3 regions of the Bacillus sp. URHA0034 genome follow, and region 1 is predicted to be linked to each of the others. Evidence: a T-box and tRNA genes for the amino acid it is inferred to sense, from the RefSeq annotation. Region 1 holds a T-box; the other regions hold tRNA genes.
The links. A T-box is a leader RNA that pairs with one kind of tRNA and senses whether it is charged. The one in region 1 lies ahead of ileS (isoleucine--tRNA ligase), so its partner is inferred to be a tRNA-Ile.
Positions count from the first base shown of each region.

Region 2: it has a tRNA-Ile gene. The T-box ahead of ileS (isoleucine--tRNA ligase) is inferred to sense a tRNA for this amino acid. The anticodon was not compared.
Region 3: it has a tRNA-Ile gene. The T-box ahead of ileS (isoleucine--tRNA ligase) is inferred to sense a tRNA for this amino acid. The anticodon was not compared.

Region 1 is NZ_JBWCDK010000002.1:1,226,693-1,233,387, forward strand. It holds gene pyrR (bifunctional pyr operon transcriptional regulator/uracil phosphoribosyltransferase PyrR) at 1-81, opposite strand, end outside; gene ACZ9EE_RS07965 (RluA family pseudouridine synthase) at 271-1,176, opposite strand; gene lspA (signal peptidase II) at 1,148-1,639, opposite strand; gene ACZ9EE_RS07975 (hypothetical protein) at 1,738-2,031, opposite strand; gene ileS (isoleucine--tRNA ligase) at 2,217-4,988, opposite strand; T-box leader at 5,063-5,299, opposite strand; gene ACZ9EE_RS07985 (DivIVA domain-containing protein) at 5,350-5,865, opposite strand; gene ACZ9EE_RS07990 (YlmH family RNA-binding protein) at 5,950-6,695, opposite strand, start outside.
Region 2 is NZ_JBWCDK010000002.1:2,889,337-2,896,031, forward strand. It holds rRNA gene ACZ9EE_RS15990 (23S ribosomal RNA) at 1-1,477, opposite strand, end outside; tRNA gene ACZ9EE_RS15995 (tRNA-Ala) at 1,606-1,681, opposite strand; tRNA gene ACZ9EE_RS16000 (tRNA-Ile) at 1,693-1,769, opposite strand; rRNA gene ACZ9EE_RS16005 (16S ribosomal RNA) at 1,867-3,416, opposite strand; partial or broken gene gyrA (DNA gyrase subunit A) at 3,653-6,182, opposite strand; gene gyrB (DNA topoisomerase (ATP-hydrolyzing) subunit B) at 6,205-6,695, opposite strand, start outside.
Region 3 is NZ_JBWCDK010000002.1:2,865,304-2,871,998, reverse strand. It holds rRNA gene ACZ9EE_RS15895 (16S ribosomal RNA) at 1-1,065, shown strand, start outside; tRNA gene ACZ9EE_RS15890 (tRNA-Ile) at 1,163-1,239, shown strand; tRNA gene ACZ9EE_RS15885 (tRNA-Ala) at 1,251-1,326, shown strand; rRNA gene ACZ9EE_RS15880 (23S ribosomal RNA) at 1,455-4,390, shown strand; rRNA gene rrf (5S ribosomal RNA) at 4,471-4,586, shown strand; gene ACZ9EE_RS15870 (sigma factor G inhibitor Gin) at 4,793-5,011, shown strand; partial or broken gene ACZ9EE_RS15865 (aminotransferase class I/II-fold pyridoxal phosphate-dependent enzyme) at 5,125-6,568, shown strand; gene tmk (dTMP kinase) at 6,590-6,695, shown strand, end outside.

The sequences.
Region 1 (6,695 bases):
TTTTTCGATAATTTGATGAGCAATCCTCGTAAGTGCCCGATTAATGGCTTGTTCATCAAGGACCAGAGCTTTTTGGTTCATTTTACACCTACTTTATTATCTTAAAATAAAAAACCTCTCACCGATATTGGCGAGAGGTAGATAAGTTAATTTCAGTTAAAGGCACAGTACGCCTATAACTTAACCGTCTCCTTCTCAGCCTCACGGGACTGATTTAAAGGCTTATTAAACTATACTCATAGTACCCCATATTTGGGCTATCGTCAATTATTATTTACGAAGTTGTTCAAGAAGACGTTCAAAATCTTCTGGCAGAGGCGCCTCAAATTCTAAATATTCTTTTGTTCTTGGATGGGTAAATCCAAGGATACCGGCATGTAAGGCCTGCCCGTCAATATCTAATGTTTTTCTCGGACCATACTTTGGATCACCAGCAAGCGGGTAGCCGATATATTTCATATGCACACGGATTTGATGCGTCCTGCCTGTCTCTAATTGACATTCCACAAAGGTAAAATCCTTAAAACGTTCGATTACATGAAAATGAGTAACCGCATGTTTGCCGTTATCGACAACTGCCATACTTTGTCTATCTTTTGTATCCCTGGCAAGCGGCGCATCAATGGTACCAAAATCATGAGGAATGACTCCGTGAACAATCGCTTTATATTTACGGGTAACCGTCTTCTCCACCAATTGATTTACAAGGCTTTCATGTGCCATATCATTTTTCGCAACCATTAATAGTCCAGATGTATCTTTATCAATTCGATGGACAATCCCTGGTCGTAATACTCCATTGATACCGGATAAATCCTTACAGTGTGCCATTAGTCCATTAACAAGCGTTCCAGTCATGTGCCCAGGTGCTGGATGAACCACCATTCCGCGCGGCTTATTTACCACTAATACATCTTTATCTTCGTAATAGAATTCTAAATCCATTTCTTCCGGAATGACATCTAGTTCTTCTGGATCCGGGATATTAATTTCAATTTCATCGTTTAAACTGCATTTATAATTAGTTTTAACGGGTTGTCCATTTACCAAGACATTCCCATTCTTAATCCATTGCTGAACCTGTGTTCGTGACCATTCTTCGTCTAAACCTGAGATGACCTTATCAATTCGGTCCCCTTTTTGATCTTCAAGAATGGTGTGTTCCATTTTCTCCATATGATTTCTCCTTTGATCCCCGCTCATCTAGCAGCATTTGAATCATTAACAAAATGACGCCGATTACGAGTGAAGAATCGGCAATATTAAAGACTGGAAAGTTATAGTTAAAAATATACGCATGGATAAAATCAACTACTTCTTTTCTCATAACACGATCAATAAAATTACCAATCGCACCTCCAAGCATCAATGCTAAAGAAACTCCCAATAGCATTTTACCTCGTGCGGCTTTTTGCAGATAAAAGATAATTCCGACAATAACCACAATGGTAATAACATAAAAAAGCCACATTTGGCCTTGGAGGATTCCCCATGCAGCTCCGCGATTACGGTGAGAAGTAATATACAAAACATTATTGATGATTGGTATACTCTCGCCTAATAACATGTTGTTTACGATTAACCATTTTGTAAATTGGTCTAATAATATTACAAAAATTGCGATTAAGTAATAAAACACTTACGATACCTCCACATTAAGCTGACTAGAGTCAGCAGTACGCTTTTCTAATCTCCTTTGCATTTTAGCATACTTAATCGCATAACGACAATGTAACATTACAAAAAAGCAGTGGAAAGGGGCTTTTTGTAAAAGAGTTCTAAGTCCTCTGTGTCTTTAATCGACCTGATGGTGGGAATCATCTTAAGTAAATCATCAGGGATAAATTCACCAGAGATTTCACATTGGCCAAATTTCCCATCCTCTACCTTTTGGATAGCCGCATTAATGTCTTGAAGCTCTGCCTTCAATATAGAGGTGAGCCACTGTTGCTTTTGTTTCTTAAGAGAGTTCTCAATTTCTTCCTTTGTTTGACGGAGTTCTAAAAACAGCTTTTCCTGCATGGCATTCATAGTTGTTACCTCCGTTATTTGTCATTTGTAATATTATCTCCTTAGTTTCATTCCTGACACGGTAAAACAATTGACAACGACTACAACTATTAGTGAAAAAGGTAAATTTTAAAAATACGGATTTACCCGAATACTGTATAACGATATAGAAAAAGCCCCTCGCCTGCTGGCAAGGGGCTTACGCATTATGCTAGATGTGAATAATTTTCTTTAACAACACTTGCACAACGTGGACAAAGGGTACTATGCTCAGGGTCTTGACCCACCTCTGGTGTAACAATCCAGCATCGTTCACATGTTTCACCTTCTGCTTTTGTCACGACGATTGCGGCTGTTTCTAATTTCACAGCATCGTCAGGTGCCTGATCATATGATCCAGCCACTTCAAAAGCGGAGACAATAAACAACTGCTTCAGGTCTTCACTGATGGAATCCAACAGCGCTTTGGATTTTTCATTTACATATAACGTAACCTTTGCTGTTAAAGACTTACCGATTACTTTCTGATTACGGGCTTCTTCAAGGGCTTTTAACACATCATCACGGAGCGTCATGAAAGCGGACCATTTCTCCTCGAGTTCTTCTGCCCCTGCTAATTCCTGATACTCCGGCAGGTCTGTTAATTGGACACTTTCCTCTTTAACAGCCGGAATAAACTGCCAGACTTCGTCAGCTGTATGCGAAAGAATTGGAGAAACCAATTTAGTTAAGGCAAGCAGTGATTCATATAACACTGTTTGAATAGCTCGGCGCTCGTGATTATCGGCAGCCTCAATATAAAGAACATCCTTAGCAAAATCAAGATAGAATGCACTTAGATCTAAAGTACAGAAATTATTGACAGCATGATAAATGCCCGCAAACTCGTAGTTCTCATAAGCATTCCGTACATAGCTGATTAATTTATTCAGTTTCACAAGCATAAATTGATCCACTTCACGTAAATTAGCATAATCAACTTTGTTTACAGCTGGGTCAAAGTCAGCTAAGTTTCCTAATAAGAAACGGAAAGTGTTACGAATTTTACGGTATACCTCTGCCACTTGTTTTAAGATCGCATCTGATACACGAACATCTGACTGGTAGTCAACCGATGCTACCCAAAGCCGTAAAATATCGGCACCTAATTGATTCATAACCTTTGCTGGAACGACAACATTTCCAATTGATTTACTCATCTTTCTGCCTTCACCATCAAGCGCAAAGCCATGGCTTAGGACACCCTTGTATGGCGCCTTGCCCGTCACAGCAACAGCCGTTGATAACGATGAGTTAAACCAGCCGCGGTATTGGTCTGAACCTTCAAGATAAAGGTCTGCTGGTCTTACTAAATCCTCTCTCTCAAGCAATACTGCCTGATGAGATGAACCTGAATCAAACCAAACATCCATGATATCCGTTTCTTTTGTAAACGTACCATTTGGACTGCTAGGATGAGTAAAGCCTTCAGGAAGTAAATCTTTGGCTTCGCGTTCAAACCAGACATTCGAACCATGTTCACGGAAAAGGTTTGATACGTGTTCAATGGTTTCATCGGTGATAATTTCTTCACCATTTTCCGCATAGAATACAGGAATTGGAACACCCCAGACACGTTGGCGGGAAATACACCAATCCCCCCGGTCACGAACCATATTAAATAATCTTGTTTCTCCCCAGGCAGGGACCCATTGGGTTTCTTTTACTGCCTCTAATAGTTCATTCCGGAAATCCTTAATGGATGCAAACCATTGTGCCGTAGCACGGTAAATGACCGGCTTCTTTGTTCTCCAGTCATGTGGATAGGAGTGTGTAATAAACGATAGCTTTAACAATGCACCAGCGTCTTCTAGCGCTTGGACAATCGGTTTGTTGGCAGTATCATAGAACAAACCTTCAAAACCAACTGCCTCTGCCGTCATAACACCTTTATCATCCACAGGACATAACACATCTAGACCATATTTCTGACCAACATAGAAGTCATCTTCCCCGTGTCCAGGAGCGGTATGAACGCATCCAGTACCAGCATCAGTAGTAACGTGTTCACCTAACATAACTAAAGAATCACGGTTATACAATGGATGTGCAGCAATAATATATTCTAAATCAGCACCTTTTACTTTTTGGACAACTTCTGTTTCTTCCCAGCCTACTTCTTTTGTGAAAGCTTCTAATAAGCTTTCCGCCACCAGGTACTTATTTCCGTTAGTGGAAACCACTACATAGGTTAAGTCAGGATGTACAGAAATACCAAGGTTAGCCGGAATCGTCCAAGGGGTTGTTGTCCAGATGACAATTTGTGTATCGGTATCTAGGACACCCTTGCCATCTTTCACTTTAAAACCAACATAAATAGATGCGGATTTTTTATCTTGATATTCAATTTCAGCCTCAGCTAAAGCTGATTCACTGGATGGAGACCAATAAACCGGCTTCTTTCCTTTATAGATATAGCCTTTTTTCGCCATCTCGCCAAACACTTTAATTTGCTGTGCTTCATATTCAGGTTTTAGGGTAATGTATGGATTCTCCCAATCTCCCCTAACACCGAGACGCTTAAATTGAGTCCGCTGATTATCAATTTGCTCAAGAGCATACTTTGCGCAAAGCTCCCGGAATTCAGCAACCGTCATTTCTTTCCGTTTCACACCTTTGTTGGTTAAAGCCTGTTCAATCGGTAAACCGTGCGTATCCCAGCCAGGTACATATGGAGCATGATAACCGCTCATAGATTTGTAACGGACAATCATGTCTTTTAAAATTTTATTTAATGCATGCCCCATATGGATATCTCCATTAGCGTATGGCGGCCCATCATGGAGGACAAACATCGGACGTCCCTTTGTCCGATCTTGTACCTTTTGATAAATGTTCATTTCTTCCCATTTAGCCTGTAAGTCCGGTTCTCTTTGGGGAAGATTGCCACGCATCGGAAATTCCGTTTTTGGCATTAAAAGCGTGTCTTTATATTCCATTTTCCTTTTCCTCCTAAAATCCTTGTTCATAATAAGTATTGGGAATAGACAAATAAAAAAACCTTCTCATCCCAAATAGGGACGAGAAGGTTTTTTCCCGCGGTACCACCCTGATAGATAATACCCATTTGTACTATCCTCTTTACCATTCGTAACGTGAATAACACGCCTAAGCCTACTATCCCGATTGGGGTTTCAACCTGGAACTCGAGGGTGATCTTCCAATTTTTCAACTTTATCGGGCTTTCACCACCCCCGACTCGCTAGAAAAGTCTAGAGAAAAATTGTACTGTCCCTTTCATCGTCAATTTCCATTCTATTTACTATGTCTAAAAATTATATGCTAATAAAATGTATTTCGTCAAGCTAATGAATCTTCTTCTTCATGAATCTTTAACTCGGTTGCATCGACCTCATACTCTAATAAATGATCCCAATCATCTGTATTTAGCATATCGAGCTGTGCTTCAATCAACATTTTAAAACGGGTCCGGAAAACTTTAGATTGTTTCTTTAAATCTTCAATTTCAAGAGCAATCTTTCTTGCTTTTGAAAGGGATTCATTCACAATCCGATCTGCATTTTTCTCGGCTTCTTTTATGATCAGCTTTGCTTCCTTTTGGGCATTGCGTTTTACTTCTTCCCCAGCCTCTTGGGCAATAATGATGGATTTATTGAGTGTTTCTTCAATATTCACAAAATGGCCTAGACGGTCATTCATCTCATTGAGGCGTTCTTCCAATTCTCTTTTTTCTCTAAGTACAAGTTCATAATCCTTGATTACCTGGTCAAGGAATTCATTTACTTCATCTTCATCATACCCGCGAAATCCTTTATTAAACTCTTTATTATGAATATCTAACGGCGTTAACGGCATTAAAGCCACCTCCATGCATTCTGTACTTCAATATGTATAAGCAAATATTCGACAAGTTTTTCGAAAATCCTGCTTCATTTACAATTATTTTTGCTTTCCGATAATAACTCGCCATTTTTCCTTTTTTGTTTTGCCTTCTAACCCGATAATTTTTGCTCGTCCTTGCCCCCGGACCGAGAGCATATCACCCGCTTCACATGGAAAGGAAGGATTCTCGATTGAAGTCCAGTTCACTTTAACTAGTCCATGCTGAATTAAGGCTAGGGATTTTTGCCGGGAAAGATGATAAATCCCCGATATAACCGTGTCGAGCCGCAAGGATGATAATGTTAATTCATTCTCATCCCAAACCGTTGCCGCAGCAACGGCATTTTCGATATCTGTTTCAACTAATTTTACTCCTGCCCTGCCTATTGATTCGACATTGTTCTTTATATATTGACTTATCTCTTTAGCAGCAAAAAATTGAACCCGCCCCTCACTTATCAGAATGTCGCCAAATTTCCCACGTTTGAGACCTACAGACATGAGCGTCCCTAAAACCTGCCGGTGTTCAATCTTAACAAACTTTCGTGGGTATTCAATTTCAAATAAACTGATTTGAAAATCGTCTTCATTTGGGATTAAATAATCCGGATAAATGAGGGCTCTGTTTCTTTCTAAACCAGAAATCCCGCCAAAAAGCTGATATTTTACCTCACTATGCTCACCAAGCAGCATTTTAACAATATGCTGCTCTCTAGGGTCGAGAAAATCGGTCAGCTTAGGGGCGTATTGCTGCTCTACATTGCTTTTCCATTGTAAGACCTGATCAATAAATTCCCGTTCCT
Region 2 (6,695 bases), 1.7 Mb from region 1:
CCCCCCATCACTCAAACGATAAAGAGGTGGTACAGGAATATCAACCTGTTGTCCATCGCCTACGCCTTTCGGCCTCGGCTTAGGTCCCGACTAACCCTGAGCGGACGAGCCTTCCTCAGGAAACCTTAGGCATTCGGTGGATGAGATTCTCACTCATCTTTCGCTACTCATACCGGCATTCTCACTTCTAAGCGCTCCACCAGTCCTTACGGTCTAGCTTCAACGCCCTTAGAACGCTCTCCTACCACTGACACCAACGGTGTCAATCCACAGCTTCGGTGATACGTTTAGCCCCGGTACATTTTCGGCGCAGAGTCACTCGACCAGTGAGCTATTACGCACTCTTTAAATGGTGGCTGCTTCTAAGCCAACATCCTGGTTGTCTAAGCAACTCCACATCCTTTTCCACTTAACGTATACTTTGGGACCTTAGCTGGTGGTCTGGGCTGTTTCCCTTTTGACTACGGATCTTATCACTCGCAGTCTGACTCCCACGGATAAGTCTTTGGCATTCGGAGTTTGTCTGAATTCGGTAACCCGATGAGGGCCCCTAGTCCAAACAGTGCTCTACCTCCAAGACTCTAACTACGTGAGGCTAGCCCTAAAGCTATTTCGGAGAGAACCAGCTATCTCCAAGTTCGATTGGAATTTCTCCGCTACCCACACCTCATCCCCGCACTTTTCAACGTGCGTGGGTTCGGGCCTCCATCCAGTGTTACCTGGACTTCACCCTGGACATGGGTAGATCACCTGGTTTCGGGTCTACGACCACATACTAATTCGCCCTATTCAGACTCGCTTTCGCTGCGGCTCCGTCTCTTCAACTTAACCTTGCATGTAATCGTAACTCGCCGGTTCATTCTACAAAAGGCACGCTATCACCCATTAACGGGCTCTAACTACTTGTAGGCACACGGTTTCAGGAACTATTTCACTCCCCTTCCGGGGTGCTTTTCACCTTTCCCTCACGGTACTGGTTCACTATCGGTCACTAGGGAGTATTTAGCCTTGGGAGATGGTCCTCCCTGCTTCCGACCGGATTTCACGTGTCCGGCCGTACTCAGGATCCACTCAGGAGGGAACGAAGTTTCAACTACAGGGCTTTTACCTTCTATGACGGGCCTTTCCAGACCGCTTCATCTACCCCGTTCCTTTGTAACTCCATGTTGAGTGTCCTACAACCCCAAGAGGCAAGCCTCTTGGTTTGGGCTAATCCCGTTTCGCTCGCCGCTACTTAGGGAATCGCGTTTGCTTTCTCTTCCTCCGGGTACTTAGATGTTTCAGTTCCCCGGGTCTGCCATCAATACCCTATGTATTCAGGTAAAGATACTGCTCCATTACGAGCAGTGGGTTTCCCCATTCGGAAATCTCCGGATCAAAGCTTACTTACAGCTCCCCGAAGCATATCGGTGTTAGTCCCGTCCTTCATCGGCTCCTAGTGCCAAGGCATTCACCGTGCGCCCTTTCTAACTTAACCTAAAAGGTTTTACTCTATTTAAAATAGAGAGAAAAACTAAAATGGCGATTTTACTCGGTTTTTACTTGGTTTCTTCTATACGATTATCTAGTTTTCAAAGAACGAATTTCGACGTTTTTAATCATCATTGGTGGAGTCTAGGGGGATCGAACCCCTGACCTCCTGCGTGCAAAGCAGGCGCTCTCCCAGCTGAGCTAAGACCCCGTTATGAAGTATGGTGGGCCTAAATGGACTCGAACCATCGACCTCACGCTTATCAGGCGTGCGCTCTAACCAGCTGAGCTATAGGCCCATACCATAAAATATTTTGAGAGGATTGCTCCCTCAAAACTAAACAAACAAAAAACGGTCAACTTCTTATCAGTCCATAAGGACTGCATTATCCTTAGAAAGGAGGTGATCCAGCCGCACCTTCCGATACGGCTACCTTGTTACGACTTCACCCCAATCATCTGTCCCACCTTAGGCGGCTGGCTCCTTGCGGTTACCCCACCGACTTCGGGTGTTACAAACTCTCGTGGTGTGACGGGCGGTGTGTACAAGGCCCGGGAACGTATTCACCGCGGCATGCTGATCCGCGATTACTAGCGATTCCGGCTTCATGTAGGCGAGTTGCAGCCTACAATCCGAACTGAGAATGGTTTTATGGGATTGGCTAGGCCTCGCGGCTTTGCTGCCCTTTGTACCATCCATTGTAGCACGTGTGTAGCCCAGGTCATAAGGGGCATGATGATTTGACGTCATCCCCACCTTCCTCCGGTTTGTCACCGGCAGTCACCTTAGAGTGCCCAACTGAATGCTGGCAACTAAGATCAAGGGTTGCGCTCGTTGCGGGACTTAACCCAACATCTCACGACACGAGCTGACGACAACCATGCACCACCTGTCACTCTGTCCCCCGAAGGGGAAATTCCTATCTCTAGGAGTGTCAGAGGATGTCAAGACCTGGTAAGGTTCTTCGCGTTGCTTCGAATTAAACCACATGCTCCACCGCTTGTGCGGGCCCCCGTCAATTCCTTTGAGTTTCAGCCTTGCGGCCGTACTCCCCAGGCGGAGTGCTTAATGCGTTAGCTGCAGCACTAAAGGGCGGAAACCCTCTAACACTTAGCACTCATCGTTTACGGCGTGGACTACCAGGGTATCTAATCCTGTTTGCTCCCCACGCTTTCGCGCCTCAGCGTCAGTTACAGACCAGAAAGCCGCCTTCGCCACTGGTGTTCCTCCACATCTCTACGCATTTCACCGCTACACGTGGAATTCCGCTTTCCTCTTCTGCACTCAAGTCCCCCAGTTTCCAATGACCCTCCACGGTTGAGCCGTGGGCTTTCACATCAGACTTAAAGGACCGCCTGCGCGCGCTTTACGCCCAATAATTCCGGACAACGCTTGCCACCTACGTATTACCGCGGCTGCTGGCACGTAGTTAGCCGTGGCTTTCTGGTTAGGTACCGTCAAGGTACCGGCAGTTACTCCGGTACTTGTTCTTCCCTAACAACAGAGTTTTACGACCCGAAGGCCTTCATCGCTCACGCGGCGTTGCTCCATCAGACTTTCGTCCATTGTGGAAGATTCCCTACTGCTGCCTCCCGTAGGAGTCTGGGCCGTGTCTCAGTCCCAGTGTGGCCGATCACCCTCTCAGGTCGGCTACGCATCGTCGCCTTGGTGAGCCGTTACCTCACCAACTAGCTAATGCGCCGCGGGCCCATCTGTAAGTGTCAGCCGAAACCGACTTTCAACTTTTCCTCATGAGAGGAAAAGGATTATCCGGTATTAGCACCGGTTTCCCGGTGTTATCCCAGTCTTACAGGCAGGTTGCCCACGTGTTACTCACCCGTCCGCCGCTAACCAACAGGAGCAAGCTCCTATTGATTCGCTCGACTTGCATGTATTAGGCACGCCGCCAGCGTTCGTCCTGAGCCAGGATCAAACTCTCCAAGAAAGTTGATTTAGCTCAATTTGTTACGTTGGCTTCATTTCCTAAGAAATGAATATTATTGTTTGTTGACGTTTTTGTTTGTTTAGTTTTCAAAGAACAACCATCGCCCCGAAGCGACTTTATTAATATACCACCCATATCAAATGAAGTCAACAATTTTTTCGAATAAATTTTATATAGCCGCTCCAACTTTTGGTCATAATAAAAGGAGCACATGAAAGTGCTCCTTTTAATCAAAATTATTCTTCACCTTCAGGAAGGCTGTCATCTTGGCCTTCATCAAGGACTGCTTCATTGCTATCAACTAGAGCAGCTTCATCTTGCTCTAGTTCCTCTTCTTTTTCAACCTTTGCTACGGTTGCAACAAATTCATTTTCACTTTCTTTTAAATTGATCAGTTTAACACCTTGTGTATTTCGACCCATCTGTGAAATACCTGCAACATCAGTTCGAATTAACACACCACCGGTTGTAATCAGCATGATATCTTCTTCTCCAGTTACAGCTCTCATGGAGACTAGGTTTCCGTTTTTCTCTGTGACATGGCAGGTTTTAATCCCTTTACCACCTCGGCCTTGAATCCGGTACTCAGATGCAGGAGTACGTTTTCCATAACCATTTTTGGTTACAATTAGTACGTCGTTATCTTCTTCTATTACTTCCATACCTACTACTTCATCATCTGAATCAAGAGTAATCCCTTTGACCCCTGTTGCCGTACGTCCCATTGATCGGACGTCAGTCTCAGGAAAGTGGATTAGCATGCCTTTCTTAGTACCAATAATGATATGTTTGGTCCCATCAGTCAGACGAACAGAGATTAATTCATCTCCTTCACGCAGACTTAACGCAATCAAACCATTGTTACGGATATGGGCAAACGATGACAGTGGTGAACGCTTTGAGACCCCTTCCTTCGTTGTGAAGAATAAGAACCAATCATCCACAAATTCGTCTACAGGAATAATTGCATTGATCCACTCACCTTTTTCGATACCAAGCAGATTTATAATCGGAAGCCCTTTAGCTGTCCTGCTATACTCCGGTATCTCATATCCTTTAGAACGATAAACCTTCCCTTTATTGGTAAAGAATAAAATCGTATCATGGGACGAAGTAGTAATTAGATGTTCAACAAAGTCGTCTTCATTTGTTCCCATTCCTTGTATACCCCGGCCGCCGCGTCTCTGCGCACGATAAGTGGACACTGGGAGCCGTTTAATATAGCCATTATGGGTTAACGAAATAACGATATTTTCGCGTGGAATTAAATCCTCATCTTCGATATTTTCAATACCGCCCATGACAATTTCTGTCCGGCGTTTATCATTGAAACGTTCTTTAATTTCTAATAATTCTTCACGGATGATCTCGAGAATTTTTTCCTCATCGGCCAAAATTGCTTTTAGTTCCGCAATTAACTTCATCAAACTTTGGAATTCATCCTCAATTTTTTCTCTTTCTAATCCTGTTAAACGCTGTAAACGCATATCAAGGATGGCCTGAGCTTGTTTTTCAGAAAGATTAAACTGGGTCATTAAGCCTTCACGGGCAATATCCGTTGTACGAGAGCTTCGGATCAGGGTAATGACAGCATCTAAATTATCAAGTGCAATTCTTAACCCTTCTAAAATATGTGCACGTGCTTCTGCTTTGTTTAATTCAAACAATGTTCTTCGGCGAATGACCACTTTTTGATGGTCTAAATAGTAAACTAAACACTGCTTTAGGCTTAACACTTTGGGCTGTCCATCTACTAGTGCCAATGTGTTTATTCCAAAACTGGTTTGTAGTGCTGTTTGTTTATATAAGTTATTTAACAGTACATTTGCATTTGCATCTTTACGGACCTCAATAACAATCCGCATACCGCGGCGGTCAGATTCATCTCTAAGATCGGTGATGCCTTCAATCTTTTTATCGCGGGCTAACTCAGCAATTTTTTCAATTAATCTCGCTTTATTTACTTGATATGGAATTTCATTAACGATAATGACTTCTTTACCGTTGGACTTCTGTTCAATTTCCACTTTAGCACGGATAGTAATCGATCCGCGGCCTGTTTCATATGCTTTTCTAATTCCGCTTCGGCCAATAATAATACCGCCAGTTGGAAAATCTGGACCTGGAATTATTTCCATCAATTCTTGTATAGTAATTTCAGGTTCGCGGCTTACTGCTAATACCCCATCAATAACTTCCCCTAATTGATGTGGCGGAATATTGGTTGCCATACCAACGGCAATCCCGGTTGTCCCATTTACTAAAAAGGTTAGGGAATCGCGCCGGCAGAACAACCGGCTCTCTTTCCTCCCCATCATAGTTGTCTTGATAATCGATAGTATCTTTGTTTAAATCTCTTAGTAATTCCATAGAGATTTTGGACATTCTTGATTCTGTATAACGCATAGCGGCCGCTGAGTCACCATCAACAGATCCAAAGTTTCCATGTCCATCTACTAGCATATAACGATAGTTAAAATTCTGTGCCATCCGAACCATGGTTTCATAAACAGCAGAATCACCATGTGGGTGATATTTACCGATAACATCCCCAACGATACGCGCAGACTTTTTATATGGTTTGTCTGCATGAATGCCAAGGTCATGCATCGCATATAAAATACGGCGATGAACTGGCTTTAACCCATCACGAACATCTGGAAGGGCACGAGAAACAATAACACTCATCGCATAATCTAGAAAGGACGACTTCATCTCATGACTAATATTAATTTCGCTTACTTTTGAATTGGGTGTTTCAGTCATATTACCTACCTCCCTCCGACTTTTATATATCTAAATTCTTTACGTATTGTGCATTTTCTTCAATGAAGTTACGACGTGGTTCTACCTTCTCACCCATTAGCATATCAAAAGTTTCGTCGGCTTCAATTGCATCTTCAAGACTTACTTGGAGCATACTTCTATAAGCAGGATCCATCGTTGTTTCCCATAACTGTTCAGGATTCATCTCCCCTAAACCTTTATAACGTTGGATATTAGGTTTTGGTGTAGCTGGCAGCTCCGCAAATATCCGCTCAAGTTCTTTGTCGTTATAAGCATACTCAATTCGTTTGCCTTGCTGTACCTTATAAAGAGGCGGCTGGGCAATATATACATAACCAGCTTCTAAAATTTTTCTCATAAAGCGGTAAAAGAACGTTAAAAGAAGCGTACGAATATGAGCACCATCCACATCGGCATCTGTCATAATGACCACTTTATGGTAACGAGCTTTGGAAATATCAAAGTCTTCTCCAATTCCAGTCCCTATCGCCG
Region 3 (6,695 bases), 1.6 Mb from region 1:
GACGGTACCTAACCAGAAAGCCACGGCTAACTACGTGCCAGCAGCCGCGGTAATACGTAGGTGGCAAGCGTTGTCCGGAATTATTGGGCGTAAAGCGCGCGCAGGCGGTCCTTTAAGTCTGATGTGAAAGCCCACGGCTCAACCGTGGAGGGTCATTGGAAACTGGGGGACTTGAGTGCAGAAGAGGAAAGCGGAATTCCACGTGTAGCGGTGAAATGCGTAGAGATGTGGAGGAACACCAGTGGCGAAGGCGGCTTTCTGGTCTGTAACTGACGCTGAGGCGCGAAAGCGTGGGGAGCAAACAGGATTAGATACCCTGGTAGTCCACGCCGTAAACGATGAGTGCTAAGTGTTAGAGGGTTTCCGCCCTTTAGTGCTGCAGCTAACGCATTAAGCACTCCGCCTGGGGAGTACGGCCGCAAGGCTGAAACTCAAAGGAATTGACGGGGGCCCGCACAAGCGGTGGAGCATGTGGTTTAATTCGAAGCAACGCGAAGAACCTTACCAGGTCTTGACATCCTCTGACACTCCTAGAGATAGGAATTTCCCCTTCGGGGGACAGAGTGACAGGTGGTGCATGGTTGTCGTCAGCTCGTGTCGTGAGATGTTGGGTTAAGTCCCGCAACGAGCGCAACCCTTGATCTTAGTTGCCAGCATTCAGTTGGGCACTCTAAGGTGACTGCCGGTGACAAACCGGAGGAAGGTGGGGATGACGTCAAATCATCATGCCCCTTATGACCTGGGCTACACACGTGCTACAATGGATGGTACAAAGGGCAGCAAAGCCGCGAGGCCTAGCCAATCCCATAAAACCATTCTCAGTTCGGATTGTAGGCTGCAACTCGCCTACATGAAGCCGGAATCGCTAGTAATCGCGGATCAGCATGCCGCGGTGAATACGTTCCCGGGCCTTGTACACACCGCCCGTCACACCACGAGAGTTTGTAACACCCGAAGTCGGTGGGGTAACCTTTTCGGAGCCAGCCGCCTAAGGTGGGACAGATGATTGGGGTGAAGTCGTAACAAGGTAGCCGTATCGGAAGGTGCGGCTGGATCACCTCCTTTCTAAGGATAATGCAGTCCTTATGGACTGATAAGAAGTTGACCGTTTTTTGTTTGTTTAGTTTTGAGGGAGCAATCCTCTCAAAATATTTTATGGTATGGGCCTATAGCTCAGCTGGTTAGAGCGCACGCCTGATAAGCGTGAGGTCGATGGTTCGAGTCCATTTAGGCCCACCATACTTCATAACGGGGTCTTAGCTCAGCTGGGAGAGCGCCTGCTTTGCACGCAGGAGGTCAGGGGTTCGATCCCCCTAGACTCCACCAATGACGATTAAAAACGTCGAAATTCGTTCTTTGAAAACTAGATAATCGTATAGAAGAAACCAAGTAAAAACCGAGTAAAATCGCCATTTTAGTTTTTCTCTCTATTTTAAATAGAGTAAAACCTTTTAGGTTAAGTTAGAAAGGGCGCACGGTGAATGCCTTGGCACTAGGAGCCGATGAAGGACGGGACTAACACCGATATGCTTCGGGGAGCTGTAAGTAAGCTTTGATCCGGAGATTTCCGAATGGGGAAACCCACTGCTCGTAATGGAGCAGTATCTTTACCTGAATACATAGGGTATTGATGGCAGACCCGGGGAACTGAAACATCTAAGTACCCGGAGGAAGAGAAAGCAAACGCGATTCCCTAAGTAGCGGCGAGCGAAACGGGATTAGCCCAAACCAAGAGGCTTGCCTCTTGGGGTTGTAGGACACTCAACATGGAGTTACAAAGGAACGGGGTAGATGAAGCGGTCTGGAAAGGCCCGTCATAGAAGGTAAAAGCCCTGTAGTTGAAACTTCGTTCCCTCCTGAGTGGATCCTGAGTACGGCCGGACACGTGAAATCCGGTCGGAAGCAGGGAGGACCATCTCCCAAGGCTAAATACTCCCTAGTGACCGATAGTGAACCAGTACCGTGAGGGAAAGGTGAAAAGCACCCCGGAAGGGGAGTGAAATAGTTCCTGAAACCGTGTGCCTACAAGTAGTTAGAGCCCGTTAATGGGTGATAGCGTGCCTTTTGTAGAATGAACCGGCGAGTTACGATTACATGCAAGGTTAAGTTGAAGAGACGGAGCCGCAGCGAAAGCGAGTCTGAATAGGGCGAATTAGTATGTGGTCGTAGACCCGAAACCAGGTGATCTACCCATGTCCAGGGTGAAGTCCAGGTAACACTGGATGGAGGCCCGAACCCACGCACGTTGAAAAGTGCGGGGATGAGGTGTGGGTAGCGGAGAAATTCCAATCGAACTTGGAGATAGCTGGTTCTCTCCGAAATAGCTTTAGGGCTAGCCTCACGTAGTTAGAGTCTTGGAGGTAGAGCACTGTTTGGACTAGGGGCCCTCATCGGGTTACCGAATTCAGACAAACTCCGAATGCCAAAGACTTATCCGTGGGAGTCAGACTGCGAGTGATAAGATCCGTAGTCAAAAGGGAAACAGCCCAGACCACCAGCTAAGGTCCCAAAGTATACGTTAAGTGGAAAAGGATGTGGAGTTGCTTAGACAACCAGGATGTTGGCTTAGAAGCAGCCACCATTTAAAGAGTGCGTAATAGCTCACTGGTCGAGTGACTCTGCGCCGAAAATGTACCGGGGCTAAACGTATCACCGAAGCTGTGGATTGACATCTTCGATGTCAGTGGTAGGAGAGCGTTCTAAGGGCGTTGAAGCTAGACCGTAAGGACTGGTGGAGCGCTTAGAAGTGAGAATGCCGGTATGAGTAGCGAAAGATGAGTGAGAATCTCATCCACCGAATGCCTAAGGTTTCCTGAGGAAGGCTCGTCCGCTCAGGGTTAGTCGGGACCTAAGCCGAGGCCGAAAGGCGTAGGCGATGGACAACAGGTTGATATTCCTGTACCACCTCTTTATCGTTTGAGTGATGGGGGGACGCAGGAGGATAGGGTAAGCGCGCTGTTGGATATGCGCGTCTAAGCAGTTAGGCTGAGAAGCAGGAAAATCCGCTTCTCGTGAAGGCTGAGCTGTGACAGCGAGGGAAATATAGTACCGAAGTTCCTGATTCCACACTGCCAAGAAAAGCCTCTAGCGAGATAAAAGGGTGCCCGTACCGCAAACCGACACAGGTAGGCGAGGAGAGAATCCTAAGGTGAGCGAGAGAACTCTCGTTAAGGAACTCGGCAAAATGACCCCGTAACTTCGGGAGAAGGGGTGCTCTTTGGGGTTCATAGCCTCGAAGAGCCGCAGTGAATAGGCCCAGGCGACTGTTTAGCAAAAACACAGGTCTCTGCGAAGCCGCAAGGCGAAGTATAGGGGCTGACGCCTGCCCGGTGCTGGAAGGTTAAGAGGAGGGGTTAGCGCAAGCGAAGCTCTGAATCGAAGCCCCAGTAAACGGCGGCCGTAACTATAACGGTCCTAAGGTAGCGAAATTCCTTGTCGGGTAAGTTCCGACCCGCACGAAAGGCGTAACGATCTGGGCACTGTCTCAACGAGAGACTCGGTGAAATTATAGTACCTGTGAAGATGCAGGTTACCCGCGACAGGACGGAAAGACCCCGTGGAGCTTTACTGTAGCCTGATATTGAATTTTGGTACAGCTTGTACAGGATAGGTAGGAGCCTGAGAAGCCGGAGCGCCAGCTTCGGTGGAGGCGTCGGTGGGATACTACCCTGGCTGTATTGAAATTCTAACCCGCACCCCTGATCGGGGTGGGAGACAGTGTCAGGTGGGCAGTTTGACTGGGGCGGTCGCCTCCTAAAGAGTAACGGAGGCGCCCAAAGGTTCCCTCAGAATGGTTGGAAATCATTCGTAGAGTGTAAAGGCACAAGGGAGCTTGACTGCGAGACCTACAAGTCGAGCAGGGACGAAAGTCGGGCTTAGTGATCCGGTGGTTCCGCATGGAAGGGCCATCGCTCAACGGATAAAAGCTACCCCGGGGATAACAGGCTTATCTCCCCCAAGAGTCCACATCGACGGGGAGGTTTGGCACCTCGATGTCGGCTCATCGCATCCTGGGGCTGTAGTCGGTCCCAAGGGTTGGGCTGTTCGCCCATTAAAGCGGTACGCGAGCTGGGTTCAGAACGTCGTGAGACAGTTCGGTCCCTATCCGTCGTGGGCGCAGGAAATTTGAGAGGAGCTGTCCTTAGTACGAGAGGACCGGGATGGACGCACCGCTGGTGTACCAGTTGTCTTGCCAAAGGCATCGCTGGGTAGCTATGTGCGGACGGGATAAGTGCTGAAAGCATCTAAGCATGAAGCCCCCCTCAAGATGAGATTTCCCATAGCGTTAAGCTAGTAAGATCCCTGAAAGATGATCAGGTTGATAGGTCAGAGGTGGAAGCGTGGCGACATGTGGAGCTGACTGATACTAATCGATCGAGGACTTAACCATAGTCTAAAGCGAATAACTCGTTTTTATAAAGTTTCTTCTACATTATCTAGTTTTGAGAGAGCGATCTTTCAATTAAATAGTCTGGCAATTAAGGCGAGAAGGTCACACCCGTTCCCATACCGAACACGGAAGTTAAGCTTCTCAGCGCCGATGGTAGTTGGGACTTTGTCCCTGTGAGAGTAGGACGTTGCCAGGCATGTTAGGACAATCCAAAAGGATTGTCTTTTTTGCTTACTAAAATATGAAGAGCTAAAAAAGTAAAAAGTACGAAGTGTTTTTGAAATAAACGCTTATAGACATACACCCAAAGAGGGGCAGCAACATAAGATAATACAGGAGCGAGGCTGAAAAGAGTATTCGAAAAATTGTATACAAATTAGCGGTTTCGGACAGAATGGGTGTATGGAGGTGGAGGAATTGAGTTCATTATTAGCACATAATCATTATGAGGAAACGTGCGTTATTTGTGAGTGTCTAAAACCAAAAGGCATACATCTATACACTTCTTTCATTTGTACAGAATGCGAAAATGATTTGATTCAAACAGATACCAATGATCCTAGATATAAATATTTTCTAAAGCAGCTAAAAAAGATTACAACTCCGGAAATTTTTTCATAATAAGTCCTCACTCAGGACTTTATTTTTTTTGCGAAAAATAGGAAAGCTTTATCTTTTTTGCTAAAATAATATAATGCTGATACAGTACGGAAAACAGATAAGGAAGAGTTAAAATGAGCAATCAAATGCAAACACCACTTTATGAGGCTTTAAGGAAACATGTAAACAATAATCCCGTTTCCTTTCATGTTCCCGGTCACAAATATGGTTTGATGACCCCATATAAACAAGATGAACTTTTTTCAGGGATATTAAAAATAGATGCAACAGAATTAACAGGTTTAGATGACCTACATTCACCAGAGGGGCCCATTAAGGAAGCAGAAGAGCTGTTAACTGAGTTATATGGATCGAAAAAAAGCTTCTTTCTTGTAAATGGTTCAACTGTGGGAAATCTCGCTATGATCATGGCTGCTTGCCCGGAAGATTCAAATGTCCTCGTTCAAAGAAACTGTCATAAATCCGTTTTAAATTGCGCTGAGGTTAGCAAAAGTTAGGCCGATATTTATCGAACCGGAAGTGAATCAAGACTGGAAAGTAGCAGGTGGCGTCAGAACTGAAACCGTCCAACAGGCAATTAACCAGTATCCTAATGTGAAGGCGATCATTTTAACATATCCAAATTATTATGGCATGGTTTATGATTTAAAAGGAATTATTGATTTGGCTCATCTCCAGCATATTCCGGTATTGGTAGATGAAGCGCATGGTCCGCATTTTATCATTGATGGTCCTTTTCCATCGTCTGCGTTACAATTAGGAGCAGATATGGTTGTGCATTCTGCCCATAAGACCCTTCCAGCAATGACAATGGGTTCTTTTATGCATGTAAATAGCAACCTGGTAAACTTGGAAGTGGTCAAAGAATATCTAAGTATTTTCCAGTCTAGCAGCCCGTCCTATCCAATTATGGCATCACTTGATATTGCCAGACATTATTTAGCCGGCTATGGAGATGAAGACGTACGCTGCCTTCTATCTGAAATCAGTTCCTTTAGAGAAGGATTAGCTAAAATTGAAACGATAAAAGTGTTAACCTATCCTGATAACCTCGGTGATTCTCTTAAGATTACCGTACAGTCAAGATGTGGGTTAAGTGGGTTTGAATTACAAAAAAGACTCGAGACATATGGAATTTATACTGAGTTAGCAGATCCGTATAATATTTTATTCATTTTCCCGCTTCTAAAAAAAGGACAGGTTTTTCCTTTACCTGGAAGCCTGAAAAAAATAACGATGGCATTTTATGGATTGAAAGCTGCATACATAAAGGAAGAATTCCCGTCGGGAGGAGAAAGGATCTCAGAGTTGGCGATTAGTTATAAGGAAATGGAAAATCTCCGCATAACGGAAGGCCCTATTGATAGGAGTTCAGGATTGATTTGTGCAGAGACAATCATTCCATATCCACCTGGAATTCCTTTGTTTATGAAGGGTGAAAGAATAACGGACGGAAGGCTCGCCCAGCTCAAACGCTTATTACAATCAGGTGCAAGATTCCAAGGAGATGATGCGCGTTTAGCAGCAGGTTATATAAAGGTATTTTGTACAACATGAATACATACTGGAGGTTTTATCTTGAAAAGTGGAGTATTTATCAGTTTTGAAGGTCCAGACGGGGCCGGAAAGACGACCATTATTAAATTAATAGCCAAAGAACTGGAACATGCTCTATTGACCAGAG